One region of the Pseudomonas poae RE*1-1-14 genome, then DNA from elsewhere that is predicted to be linked to it. Evidence: predicted binding sites of a transcription regulator. Region 1 holds the regulator's gene; each other region holds the start of a gene.

Region 1 (4,338 bases):
CTTGAAGCCAAATGACTCGACCAGAAAGGCCGTACCAGGCTCAGGCTGATTGAGCAGGCGCAGCTTGATCGCGTCGCGCAGCTGGTACAGGTTCAGATTGGTGGTGTTGATCTTCAGGTCGGCCAGATCAATGATTGGTCCCAGCAGCTTGGTTTCGTCCTCTATGGCTTCGGCCAGCGAACGGTTCGGGCTGCTCAGCGGGTGGCGCCGGCGGGTTTCGGAGAAGCGCTTGAGCAGCGTCTCTTCGTCCGCGTCCAGGTACAGCACGTCACAATGAATATGCTTGCCGCGCACCTCTTCGAGCAGTTCGGGGAACCGCGAAAGGTGGCTGGGCAGGTTGCGGGCGTCAATCGAGACGGCGACCAGAGGTTGCGCCAGTTCGGTGTGGATGAGCGCGCGTTCGGCCAGTTCCGGCAGCAGCCCGGCGGGCAAATTATCGATGCAATAAAAGCCGCTGTCCTCAAGCACGTTGAGTGCGGTGCTCTTACCCGAGCCGGAGCGGCCACTGACAATGATCAGGCGCATGGTTATTGCTCGTCCAGCACAACCTGATACAACGCCTCATTGCTGCTGGCGTTGCGCAGTTTATGACGTACTTCCTTGCGGTCGAGCATACTGGCGATCTGCCGAAGCAGTTCCAGGTGAGCATCGGTGGCCGCTTCCGGGACCAGCAAAACGAAGAGCAGGTCGACCGGGGCACCGTCGATGGCGTCGAAATCGATGGGTCTTTCCAGGTGCAGCAAGGCGCTGACGGGGGTGTCGCAGCCTTTGAGTCGGCAGTGAGGGATGGCGATGCCGTTGCCAAAGCCGGTGGACCCCAGCTTTTCACGGTCGATCAGGGCCTTGAACACGACCTGCTCATCCAGCTCGGGCACTTCACGGCTGATCAGGTTGGCAATGTGTTCGAGGGCTTTTTTCTTGCTGCCACCCGGCGCGTTCACCAGGGAACGGCCGGGGGTCAGGATGGTTTCAAGTCGGATCATGGGGAGGCGTTAACGACCTGTACCTTGCATCAGGTGCAGATTCTTTTCCTTATGCTTTATGAGTTGGCGGTCGAGCTTGTCGTAGAGCGAGTCAATCGCCGCGTACATGTCTTCGTGTTCCGCATTGGCGACGAGCTTGGCATTCGGTACGTGCAGGGTGGCTTCGATTTTCTGCTTGAGCTTGTCGACCTCCATGATGACCTGCACGTTGGTGATCTTGTCGAAATGCCCCGCAAGCTTGTTCAGCTTGCTCTCGGTGTATTCACGCAGGGGCTTGGTGACTTCCAGCTGGTGTCCACTGATGTTGACTTGCATACAGCTTCTCCTTCGTTGCCAGTGCATAAAGCGACAGGCGAAAAGCGCCTGCCACTGGAACGCTGTGGCTCGCCCGTCACATCAAACGCTTACGCTCGCTGGAAGGCGCAATCCCAAGGGATTCGCGATACTTGGCGACGGTTCGACGGGCGACCTGAATGCCTTGTGCTTCCAGTAAACCAGCGATCTTACTGTCACTCAATGGCTTTTTCTGATTTTCCGCAGCAACCAGTTTTTTGATAATCGCGCGAATTGCCGTGGATGAGCATTCGCCGCCTTCGGAGGTGCTGACGTGGCTGGAGAAAAAGTATTTCAGCTCATATATACCCCGCGGGGTATGCATGAATTTCTGGGTGGTCACTCGCGAAATCGTCGATTCGTGCATGCCCACCGCTTCAGCGATATCGTGCAATACCAGCGGTTTCATCGCCTCGTCGCCGTACTCCAGGAAGCCGCGCTGGTGTTCGACGATCTGGGTGGCGACTTTCATCAGGGTTTCGTTGCGGCTTTGCAGGCTCTTGATGAACCAGCGGGCTTCCTGCAACTGGTTGCGCATGAAGGTGTTGTCGGCGCTGGTGTCGGCGCGGCGTACAAAGCCGGCGTATTGCGGGTTGACCCGCAGCCGGGGCACGGATTCCTGGTTAAGCTCAACCAGCCAACGCTCGTTGTCCTTGCGGACGATCACGTCGGGGACCACGTATTCGGCTTCGCTGGACTCGATCTGCGAGCCCGGACGCGGGTTGAGGCTCTGCACCAGCTCGATGACCTGGCGCAGCTCATCTTCCTTGAGCTTCATGCGACGCATCAGCTGGCTGTAGTCACGGCTGCCCAGCAAGTCGATGTAGTCGGTGACAAGGCGCTGGGCTTCGGTGAGCCATGGCGTCTTGGCGGGCAATTGACGCAATTGCAGCAGCAGGCATTCACTGAGGTTGCGCGCACCAATGCCGGCAGGCTCGAACTGCTGGATGCGATGCAGAACGGCTTCGATTTCGTCCAGTTCGATATCCAGTTCCGGGTCGAAGGCTTCCAGAATTTCGTCGAGCGTCTCGTCCAGATAGCCCTGGTTGTTGATGCAGTCGATCAGGGTGACGGCGATCAGGCGATCGGTGTCGGACATCGGCGCCAGGTTCAATTGCCACAGCAAGTGGCTCTGCAGGCTTTCGCCCACGGACGTGCGGGTGGTGAAGTCCCACTCGTCATCGTCATTGCTGGGCAGGCTGCTCGCGCTGGTCTGATAGACGTCTTCCCAGGCAGTGTCCACGGGCAGTTCGTTGGGAATGCGTTCGTTCCAGTCGCCTTCCTCGAGGTTGTCCACCGTGGGTGCGGTTTCCTGATAGGAGGTTTCCTGCACGTCCGGGTTGGGTTTTTGCTCGATGTTGTCGGCCAGTGGGTCTGCATTATCGAAGTCGTCGCCTTCTTCCTGGCGTTCGAGCATCGGATTGGACTCCAGAGCCTCCTGGATTTCCTGTTGCAGGTCCAGGGTCGACAATTGGAGCAGGCGGATGGCCTGTTGCAGCTGCGGTGTCATCGTCAGCTGCTGGCCCATTCTCAGGACTAGCGATGGTTTCATGGCAGGGGCTTAACACCTTATTCGCCGGCGCAATGCGCCATCCACGACAGGGCGCGCGAGCGCCAAACATAAGCAAATTATATGCCTGATATCGGGTGCTTTGCCTAGAGCGCGATGACAATAAAAATACCGAGGTCTTCATTGACTCGCGCGCTCGTTGGCGAACGCCCTGATACCACCGTGTCTACAGGCGGAACTCGTGACCCAGGTACACTTCCTTGACCAGTTCGTTGGCCAGGATAGTCGCCGAATCGCCTTCGGCGATCAGTTGGCCATCGTTGACGATATAGGCGGTTTCGCAAATATCGAGGGTCTCACGGACGTTGTGGTCAGTGATCAGCACACCGATGCCCTTGGCCTTCAGATGATGGATGATCTGCTTGATATCGCCGACCGAGATCGGGTCGACGCCGGCAAACGGTTCGTCCAGCAGGATGAACTTGGGCGCAGTGGCCAGGGCGCGGGCGATTTCCACGCGGCGACGCTCGCCACCGGACAAGCTCATGCCGAGGTTGTCGCGAATGTGGTTGATGTGAAATTCCTGCAGCAGGCTTTCGAGCTCCTGACGGCGGCCGTCGCGGTCGAGTTCCTTGCGGGTCTCGAGGATCGCCATGATGTTGTCGGCCACCGACAGTTTGCGGAAGATCGACGCTTCCTGTGGCAGATAACCGATACCGGCGCGTGCACGACCGTGCATGGGTTGGTGGCTGACATCGAGGTCGTCGATCAGCACGCGGCCCTGGTCGGCCTGGACTAAACCCACGATCATATAGAAGCAGGTGGTCTTGCCGGCGCCGTTGGGGCCGAGCAAGCCGACGATCTGGCCGCTGTCGATCGACAGGCTGACGTCGCGCACGACCTGACGGCTTTTGTAGGCCTTGGCCAGATGCTGGGCTTTCAGGGTTGCCATTACTCGGCCTTCTTCTTCGGCTGGATAACCATGTCGATACGCGGACGCGGTGCAGTGACCTTGGAGCCATTGGCGCGGCCGGCGTTGGCGATCTGCTTCACGGTGTCATAGGTGATCTTTTCACCTTCCGTGGAGTTGCCGTCGGGGCTCAGCACCTTGGCCTGGTCGATCAGCACAATGCGATTCTGCTGGGCGTGATACTGGATGATCTTGCCGTAGCCCTTCATCGGGCCGGTATCGGCAGGGGCCTGCTTCTGTTCGAAGTAGGCCAGGTTGCCCACCGATGTCACCACGTCGATGTCGCCAGCCGGGGTGCGCGTGAGAGTCACCGTGTTGCCGGTGATCTTCATCGAGCCCTGGGTGATGATGACGCCGCCGGTGTAGGTCGCGACGCCTTGCTTGTCATCGAGCTGAGCATCGTCAGCCGAAATATGGATCGGTTGCTGGCTATCGTTCGGCAGAGCCCAGGCGCTCACGCTTCCCAGTGCTGCGCCCAGACCGAGCAAAATAGGGAGAGTTTTAACGAGCCTCATACTGTCCTCTTACGTTCGATAGCAGGT
Region 2 (4,338 bases), 2.7 Mb from region 1:
CGGCGGGCGCGGTGGCGGCATCGGCGGCCAGCAGCGCGTCGATATCGTCCTGGCCGACATCGCCGGTTTCTTCCAGGGCCGCTGCCCATTCGTCAGCCAGGGCCTGGTCTTCGGCGGAAGTGTTTTCGTGTTCGGTAGCCATTACATGTCCTCGGCGAAGCAAACATTCATAAAAAGAGGGGGATCAGCGCCGGTTGATCGGCTCGATCACCTGCAGCGCCAGGTTGCCCTTGTGGGAACCGAGCTTGACCTTGAACGACGGCACGCCGTTGGCGCGCATGATCATTTCTTCCGGCAACTCGACCGGAATCACGTCGCCGGGCTGCATGTGCAGAATATCGCGCAGGCGCAACTGGCGACGGGCCACGGTGGCGCTCAGCGGTACGTCGACGTCGAGCAGGTCTTCGCGCAGGGCCTTGACCCAACGTTCGTCCTGGTCGTCAACGTCGGACTGGAAGCCGGCGTCGAGCATCTCGCGCACCGGTTCGATCATCGCGTACGGCATGGTCACGTGCAGATCGCCGCCGCCGCCATCGAGTTCGATGTGGAACGTCGACACCACAATAGCCTCGCTCGGTCCGACGATGTTGGCCATGGCCGGGTTCACTTCCGAATTGATGTACTCGAAATTGACCTCCATGACGGCCTGCCAGGCTTCCTTCAAGTCGATGAAGGCCTGCTCCAGCACCATGCGCACCACACGCAATTCGGTAGGGGTGAATTCGCGGCCTTCGATCTTGGCGTGGCGACCGTCGCCACCGAAGAAGTTGTCCACCAGCTTGAACACCAGCTTGGCGTCGAGGATGAACAGCGCGGTGCCGCGCAGCGGCTTGATCTTGACCAGATTGAGGCTGGTGGGCACGTACAGCGAATGCACGTACTCGCCGAACTTCATCACCTGCACGCCGCCCACCGCCACGTCGGCCGAGCGACGCAGCATATTGAACATGCTGATGCGGGTGTAGCGGGCGAAACGTTCGTTGATCATCTCCAGGGTCGGCATGCGCCCACGGACGATGCGATCCTGGCTGGTCAGGTCATAACTTTTGACGCTGCCGGGCTCGGCAACCATTTCGGTCTGTACCAGACCATCGTCCACGCCATGCAGCAGCGCATCGATTTCATCCTGGGACAGCAGGTCCTGCACGGCCATGTCGTGATCCTACTGCAATACGAAATTAGTGAAGAGCACTTGCTCGACGGCGACTTTACCGAGTTCCTTCTGGGACACTTCCTGCACGCTGGCGGTGACTTTCTGGCGCAGCATTTCCTGGCCAACCGGGGTCACCAGGCTGTCGAAGCCCTGTGCGGATAACAGCATCACCAGGTTGTTGCGGATCACCGGCATATGCACCTTGAGCGCATCCAGGTCCGCCTGATTACGCGCCAACAGCGTCATGCTCACCTGCAGGTAGCGTTGACGGCCGTTCTGATTGTAGTTGGCGACAAAGGCCGGCAGCATCGGCTCGAAGATAGCCGGCTGCTTGGCGTTGGTGGCGGCCTCGGCGACGGGGGCCGGTTTGCTGGCACTGCTGTGCATGATGTACCAGGTGCCGCCCACTGAAGCACCAATGGCCAGGAGCAGACCCAGGACGATCATCAGGATAAGCTTGAGTTTGCCCTTCCCCTTGACCTTGCCTTCGGGTGCTTGTGCTGCGTCTTCGCTCTTCGCCATGCCAATAATCCGTCACTATTCTGGGATTCATAGATCTACGGAAAGGCAAGAGCAAGTGTTATGCCAGAATTGTCTGGTAGACAGGCACATATCCATGTGGGAGGGAGCAAGCCCCCTCCCACATTTAATCAGGCGTAGTAATCAACGGCGCTGGAGCCGATCACGCTGGTCGTTACCGGCGCTGTGGCAGCGGTGACTTCCGCGTGGTCAGCACTGTCGGCCCTGCCACCCCGTGCGCCGCCACTCACGCCGCGCATCTGGTTCTGCTGTTGCTGTTGCTGCTCCTGACCACGGGACTGGTCGGACACGTTCACGTCCACCTGGCCCATGCCCTGCTGAGCGAACATCTCGCGCAGGCGGCCGGACTGGCTTTCCAACGCTTCACGCACCACGGCGTGACCGCTCATGAACGTCACCTGAGCCTGCTGATCCGGTGTCATGTTGACCTTGATGTCCAGACGCCCCAGCTCGGCCGGCTGCAACTGAATCTCGGCCGACTTGAGGCTGGCGCTGGAGAGGTACATCACGCGGTTGACCACCTCTTCGGTCCAGCCGCTCTGGTGCATCGCCAACGGTGCGTTGGCTACCGGCGGCAGCGCATTGGCGGTTTTCGGGGTGGCGGCCTGGGTCAGCGCGGCCAGGCGATCGGCGAAGTTATCGACGCGGGTATCGCTGCCGGCGTTTTTCAGGTCCTTGAGACCGTCATCGATCAACGCGCCGAACGCCTTCTCGCCGCCCTGATGGGTGCTGCCCTTGGCGGCTTGCTGGTCCACCAGGGTGGCGATGCCGGCGGCAAATGTCTGCGCGGCGGTTGGCTGATCCTGGGTGGAGGTAGTCGGTGCGGCCTTCTGCGGCGCCTGGCTGCTGGCGGACACGTGACCGCCCTGTTCCATCGCCAAACGCACGGCGGGCATATCGTCCAGCGGGTCGGCGGCGGGGTCGAAGGCAGGCTTGGCTGCATCGGTTGCCGCGACAGGCGCTGCGACCGCAGGTTGCGTCTTGTCAGCCTTGTCGGGCTTGGCGGCAATCGGGGTCGGCGTTTCCGGCGGCACCGGCAAAGCCACTGGCGTGAGCGTGGCCACCAGGGCCGGGTCGACTACCGGATCGGCCGGCGGTTGTTGCGCCAGGGCCGGGTCGGTGGGTTTGTCGTCGTCACTGCTGGCGCTGTCGTCGGACTTGGCTGGCGGCGTGGCAGGCAAGGGTTTGCCGCTATCGGCAACCGCCGGCGTGCTGGCGGCAGGTTTGTCGCTGTCGGCAACCGGCTTGGCCGGGCTTTCGACAGGCTTGTCGCGCGTGGGTTTGGCCGGGCTGGCGTCGGGTTTTGCGGCAGGTTTTGACGCTTGGTTGGCGAACACTTGAGCGAAGCCAGGGCCTTTATCCCGGGGGTCCGCCGCCACTGAAGATGAAACGGCGACGGGCGCTTGAGGCTTGGCCGCAGGGGCAGCCTGAAGGAGGGCGTTGGGGGCGACTGGCATAAGTAGGGTCTCCAACTGCATGGGGGTCATGGGATGCAGTTGTGGAGATAAAGCAAGAGTTGGGCCAGGTTGGATTGGTTGGATATATATCGCCGCACTGGGCCAGTGCGCTAACCCGGTGTCCTGCCGGGTTACCCACGGATTCAAGCCTTCGTTCGGCCAGCGTGGTTAACGGGTCGCCTGAGCTCAAGAGCCGGAGCAAAGCAGATCAAAAGCGGTGTGATATCCATCAGACAAATGGAGATTCAAATGTGGGAGGCAAACAATCCCGGTCGGCTCCAAGGCCGCCGCACTCTTGCTTTTAATCAGGGAGCCCCTTCAGCCGGGCCAAGAATGATCGCCTCCGCCGTAAGGGCGGAACCCAATCACCCCGCAAAAACCCGCTGCAGCTCGCGCTTATACATGGCCCGAACCAGAGCAAACTCGCGGTCAATCTGATCCACCAACCCGCCAATATCCCCCGCCGACGCCATCTCCAACTCCTGACACAACAAGGCCAACTGCACCGCTCCCAGGTTCCCGCTGCTCCCCTTGAAACTGTGCGCAATCTGCCGCAACGCCTGCGTATCACCACCCGCCTTGTGCAGCGCCTTCACCCGCTCTTCAGAGTCATGCAAAAAGGTATCCAGCAAATGCGGATACTCCCCCTCCATGACCTCCTGCAAACCCGCCAACACCTGCGGGTCCATATGAACATCAACCACTTGCTCGCTCCTTGATCAAGAATCGCCGGATTATGCCAGAGCCCCCCAGCAAAACTCCACGCATACACTGCGCCCGCCATCCGACCAGCCTACAGTGCTGCTCAATTGACGCACCAGGCTGAGCCCCCGGCCAGACAGACGGTCGATATCCAGCGGCCGCGCCAGTATCTGCTCCACGTCAAAGCCCTGACCACTGTCCTCAACGCGCAAGCTCAGGGTGCCCCCGGTATCAGTGGGCACCACCTGCACATGCACGCGCACAAATCCCGTGTCCAGTTGCGCCAACCGCTCGTTGCGCAGACGGTAATACTGCGCAAACCCCTCGGCATCGCGCTTGAGCCGCGAGTCCAGCCCCAGCACGCCATGTTCCAGCGCATTGGAATACAGCTCGGCCATCACGCTGTAGAGCGCCCCGCTCTGCTCGCGCAGGCCGTGGATTTCCAGCAGCAGTTGCAGCAGGTAGGGCAACGGGTTGTAACGCTTG
Region 3 (4,338 bases), 620 kb from region 1:
GCGCCTTCACGGTCAACTTTCGGCGCGGGTACGTTGTCGACGATCGACTGGTACAGCGGGGTCATGTCTTCAGCCATGTCGGTGTGGTCAAGACCAGCAATACCGTTCAGGGCCGAGGCGTAGATGACTTGGAAGTCCAGCTGTTCTTCGGTGGCACCCAGGTTGTCGAACAGGTCGAAGATCTGGTCCAGAACCCAATCCGGACGCGCGCCTGGGCGGTCAACCTTGTTGATGCACACGATCGGACGCAGGCCGGCTTCGAAGGCCTTCTTGGTCACGAAACGGGTTTGCGGCATAGGGCCGTCTTGAGCGTCAACCAGCAGCAGCACGGAGTCAACCATCGACATCACGCGTTCCACTTCGCCGCCGAAGTCGGCGTGGCCCGGGGTGTCCACGATGTTGATGTGGTAGCCGTTCCAGTTGATGGCGGTGTTTTTCGCCAGGATGGTAATACCGCGCTCTTTTTCCTGGTCGTTGGAGTCCATCACGCGCTCGTCGTTGAGCTCGTTGCGCTCCAGGGTGCCGGATTGACGCAGGAGTTTGTCTACCAGGGTGGTTTTACCGTGGTCAACGTGAGCAATGATGGCGATGTTACGTAGATTTTCGATCACTTGTGTATCTCGATCAGAGGATTCGGTGTGCTGACAGGTCGTGGCAGCGATTAACAGTAGAGTCAGGCCTTGCCGTTACAGCTTGACGGCAGAGTCGGGGGGCCGGTGACGCAGGCCACAGGCAAACAGCCCCGGGCTCTTAGCTCGGTCGATAAACGCGCACATTGGCATGCCCCTCACTGAGCAAATGGTGGGCATGCAGGCGACTCATCACGCCTTTGTCGCAATACAGCAGGTACTGACGGCTGTTATCCAGTTCCTTGAAACGCGCGTTCAATGCATAGAACGGCAGCGTTTGTACGTCGATGCCGGCGATTTCCAGCGGCTCATCCTCGGCAGCATCCGGGTGACGGATGTCGACGACGATCTGACCGGCCAGGGCTTCGCTGACTTCTTCGATCTGCACATCCTGGCCCAACTCGTCGATCACACGATCGATCGGGACCAGCTTGGCGTTCTCGAGCGCACGCTCCAGAACCGCCATATCAAACTGTTGTTCTTCGTACTCCACGCGGTTGCGCTTGGCGTGGGTCTTGGGGTTCACCGAAATGACCCCGCAGTATTCCGGCATATGCCTGGCAAAATCGGCGGTACCGATTTCTTCGGCCAGATCGATAATGTCCTGCTTGTGACTGGCGATCAGCGGGCGCAACACCAGCTTCTCGGTCACGCAGTCGATCAGCGACAGGTTGGGCAGCGTCTGGCTGGCCACTTGGGAGATCGCCTCGCCGGTCACCAGCGCGTCGATCTGCAATTGATCGGCAATGCGGGACGCAGCGCGCAACATCATACGCTTCAAAACCACGCCCATATGACTGTTATCGACTTTAGCGAGAATTTCGCCCAGTACTTCCTCGAACGGCACGCTCACAAACAGCACGCGCTGGGAGCTGCCGTACTTCTTCCAGATAAAGTGCGCGACTTCCATCACGCCCAATTCGTGTGCACGCCCGCCCAGGTTAAAGAAGCAGAAGTGGCTCATCAGGCCACGGCGCATGATCTGATAGGCCGCCACTGTGGAATCGAAACCGCCGGACATCAATACCAGGGTCTGTTCCAGGGCGCCCAGCGGGTAGCCGCCGATGCTGTTGTGCTGGCTGTGAATCACAAACAACCGTTGGTCGCGAATTTCCATGCGCACTTCAATTTGCGGCGCTTTGAGGGAAATTCCGGCGGCGCCGCACTCGCGACGCAGCTTGCTGCCGACGTATTTCTCCACATCCATGGAGCTGAACGGGTGCTTGCCGGCACGCTTGCAGCGTACCGAAAAAATCTTGCCTTCAAGCTCATTACCGAAGTGCAGCTTGCACTTCTCGGTGATGTCATCGAAGTCACCCAGCGGGTACTCGTCCACTTGCAGGAAATGCGCGATGCCCGGCATGCAGCTCAGGCGCTCGGTCATGTCCTTCAGGGCTTTGGCGTCGGTCAGGCGGGTTTCCAGCTCGAGGTTGTCCCACACACCATTCACCACCACGGCCGGGTCCAGATCACGGAGCACGGCGCGGATATTCTTGGCCAACTGACGGATGAAGCGCATCCGTACCGGTCGGCTCTTGATGGTGATTTCGGGGAAGACTTTTACGATTAATTTCATGGAAACAGCGCGTGCCGGGCCTGCTGAAAAAGGGGGGCGCGGATTATAGCGGAAATCGCTCAAGGTTTAACCAGTTAATATGCACCGCACTTGTCGCGCACTAAATGCGTGCATTTGCAGCTCGCAACGCTACATTGAGGTGCACCGCTTTGCGTCATTTGTCGCTATGCACCTTTATAGGGTCGCATTTGGAGCATAAATCCCATGTTGGCGCACTGGCATGCAATTTGCTCTCTTGTGAGGCAGGTTGCCATGGCGGACTATCCGCGCCGGCATCACCAACATTCTAAGGGCTAACTCCACTACCCCAGCCCGAAGCCACCCGGAGGACACCATGTCGAAGTCGGTTCAACTCATCAAAGATCATGACGTTAAATGGATTGATCTGCGCTTCACGGACACAAAAGGCACTCAGCATCACGTGACCATGCCGGCTCGCGATGCGCTGGATGATGCGTTCTTCGAAGAAGGCAAAATGTTCGACGGTTCCTCCATTGCCGGCTGGAAAGGCATCGAAGCCTCCGACATGATCCTGATGCCGGACGACACCACTGCCGTCCTCGACCCGTTCACCGAAGAGCCTACTCTGATCCTGGTGTGCGACGTGATCGAGCCTTCGACCATGCAGGGCTATGACCGCGACCCACGTGCGATCGCCAAGCGTGCCGAGGAATACCTGAAGTCGACCGGTATCGGTGACACCGTATTCGTGGGCCCTGAGCCAGAGTTCTTCATCTTCGATCAAGTGAAGTTCAAGTCCGACATCTCCGGCTCCATGTTCAAGATCTACTCCGAACAAGGCTCCTGGATGTCCGACCAGGACGTGGAAGGCGGCAACCACGGCCACCGTCCCGGCATCAAAGGCGGCTACTTCCCGGTGCCACCGTTCGACCACGACCACGAAATCCGTACCTCCATGTGCAACGCCATGGAAGACATGGGCCTGGTCATCGAAGTGCATCACCACGAAGTGGCCACTGCCGGCCAGAACGAAATCGGTGTGAAGTTCAACACCCTGGTTGCCAAGGCTGACGAAGTTCAGACCCTCAAGTACTGCGTACACAACACCGCCGTTGCCTACGGCCGTACCGCGACCTTCATGCCCAAGCCTCTGTACGGCGATAACGGTTCGGGCATGCACGTTCACCTGTCCATCGCCAAAGATGGCAAGAACACCTTCGCTGGCGAAGGCTATGCCGGCCTGTCCGACACCGCCCTGTACTTCATCGGCGGTATCATCAAGCACGGTAAGGCCCTGAACGGCTTCACCAACCCGTCGACCAACTCCTACAAGCGTCTGGTCCCAGGTTTTGAAGCGCCAGTGATGCTGGCCTACTCGGCGCGCAACCGCTCCGCTTCGATCCGTATTCCTTACGTGTCCAGCCCGCGCGCTCGTCGCATCGAAGCCCGCTTCCCGGATCCGGCTGCCAACCCGTACCTGGCCTTCGCTGCCTTGGTCATGGCTGGCCTGGACGGTATCCAGAACAAGATCCACCCTGGCGACGCCGCCGACAAAAACCTGTACGACCTGCCGCCTGAAGAGGCCAAGGAAATTCCACAGGTGTGTGGCAGCCTGAAAGAGGCCCTGGAAGAGCTGGACAAGGGCCGTTCGTTCCTGACCAAAGGCGGCGTGTTCAGCGACGACTTCATCGATGCCTACATCGAGCTCAAGAGCGCTGAAGAAATCAAGGTTCGCACCTTCGTACACCCACTGGAATACGAGCTGTACTACAGCTGCTGATCCGGTAGCGCCGCTTAAGGTGGCGTGATGAAAAAGACCTCCTTCGGGAGGTCTTTTTTTTGCCCGAGCATGAAGAATGCGGGAAGGAGCCTGCCGCCGATGGCAGAGTTTCAGGCAATACCTGTATAACCTGACCCACCGCCATCGGGAGCAAGTCCCCTCCCACAAGGAGATCACCGTTGAAATCACGATTTTTGTTTGCCTTGATGTTTGCCGGCGCCAGCGCCACTGCCAGTGCCGCGCCGCCCACCCTTGAGCCGCTGCTCAACAGCATCGCCGAGCGCCTGGAGATTGCCGATCAGGTGGCCCTGAGCAAATGGGACAGCCACAAGCCTGTGGAAGACAAGAAACGCGAGCAGGAAGTGATTGCCAGCGTTGTCGCCCAGGCCCCG

The links. The regulator sigma-54, encoded in region 1, starts transcription at its own class of promoters, with help from an activator protein. The targets are predictions, from matches to a motif close to ANTGGCATNNANNTTGCTNT.
Region 2: the regulator sigma-54 is predicted to act here: its motif matches at 3,200-3,219, upstream of H045_RS13020 (flagellar hook-length control protein FliK).
Region 3: the regulator sigma-54 is predicted to act here: its motif matches at 2,420-2,439, upstream of glnA (type I glutamate--ammonia ligase).

What each region holds. Positions count from the first base shown of each region.
Region 1 covers NC_020209.1:256,328-260,665, forward strand. The annotation lists gene rapZ (RNase adapter RapZ) at 1-525, opposite strand, end outside; gene ptsN (PTS IIA-like nitrogen regulatory protein PtsN) at 528-983, opposite strand; gene hpf (ribosome hibernation-promoting factor, HPF/YfiA family) at 993-1,298, opposite strand; gene H045_RS01195 (RNA polymerase factor sigma-54) at 1,375-2,868, opposite strand; gene lptB (LPS export ABC transporter ATP-binding protein) at 3,053-3,778, opposite strand; gene lptA (lipopolysaccharide transport periplasmic protein LptA) at 3,778-4,311, opposite strand; gene lptC (LPS export ABC transporter periplasmic protein LptC) at 4,298-4,338, opposite strand, start outside.
Region 2 covers NC_020209.1:3,019,275-3,023,612, forward strand. The annotation lists gene fliN (flagellar motor switch protein FliN) at 1-142, opposite strand, end outside; gene fliM (flagellar motor switch protein FliM) at 185-1,153, opposite strand; gene fliL (flagellar basal body-associated protein FliL) at 1,163-1,675, opposite strand; gene H045_RS13020 (flagellar hook-length control protein FliK) at 1,804-3,150, opposite strand; gene H045_RS13025 (Hpt domain-containing protein) at 3,516-3,854, opposite strand; gene H045_RS13030 (ATP-binding SpoIIE family protein phosphatase) at 3,885-4,338, opposite strand, start outside.
Region 3 covers NC_020209.1:5,153,151-5,157,488, reverse strand. The annotation lists gene typA (translational GTPase TypA) at 1-611, opposite strand, end outside; gene thiI (tRNA uracil 4-sulfurtransferase ThiI) at 751-2,205, opposite strand; gene glnA (type I glutamate--ammonia ligase) at 2,540-3,946, shown strand; gene H045_RS22615 (chorismate mutase) at 4,126-4,338, shown strand, end outside.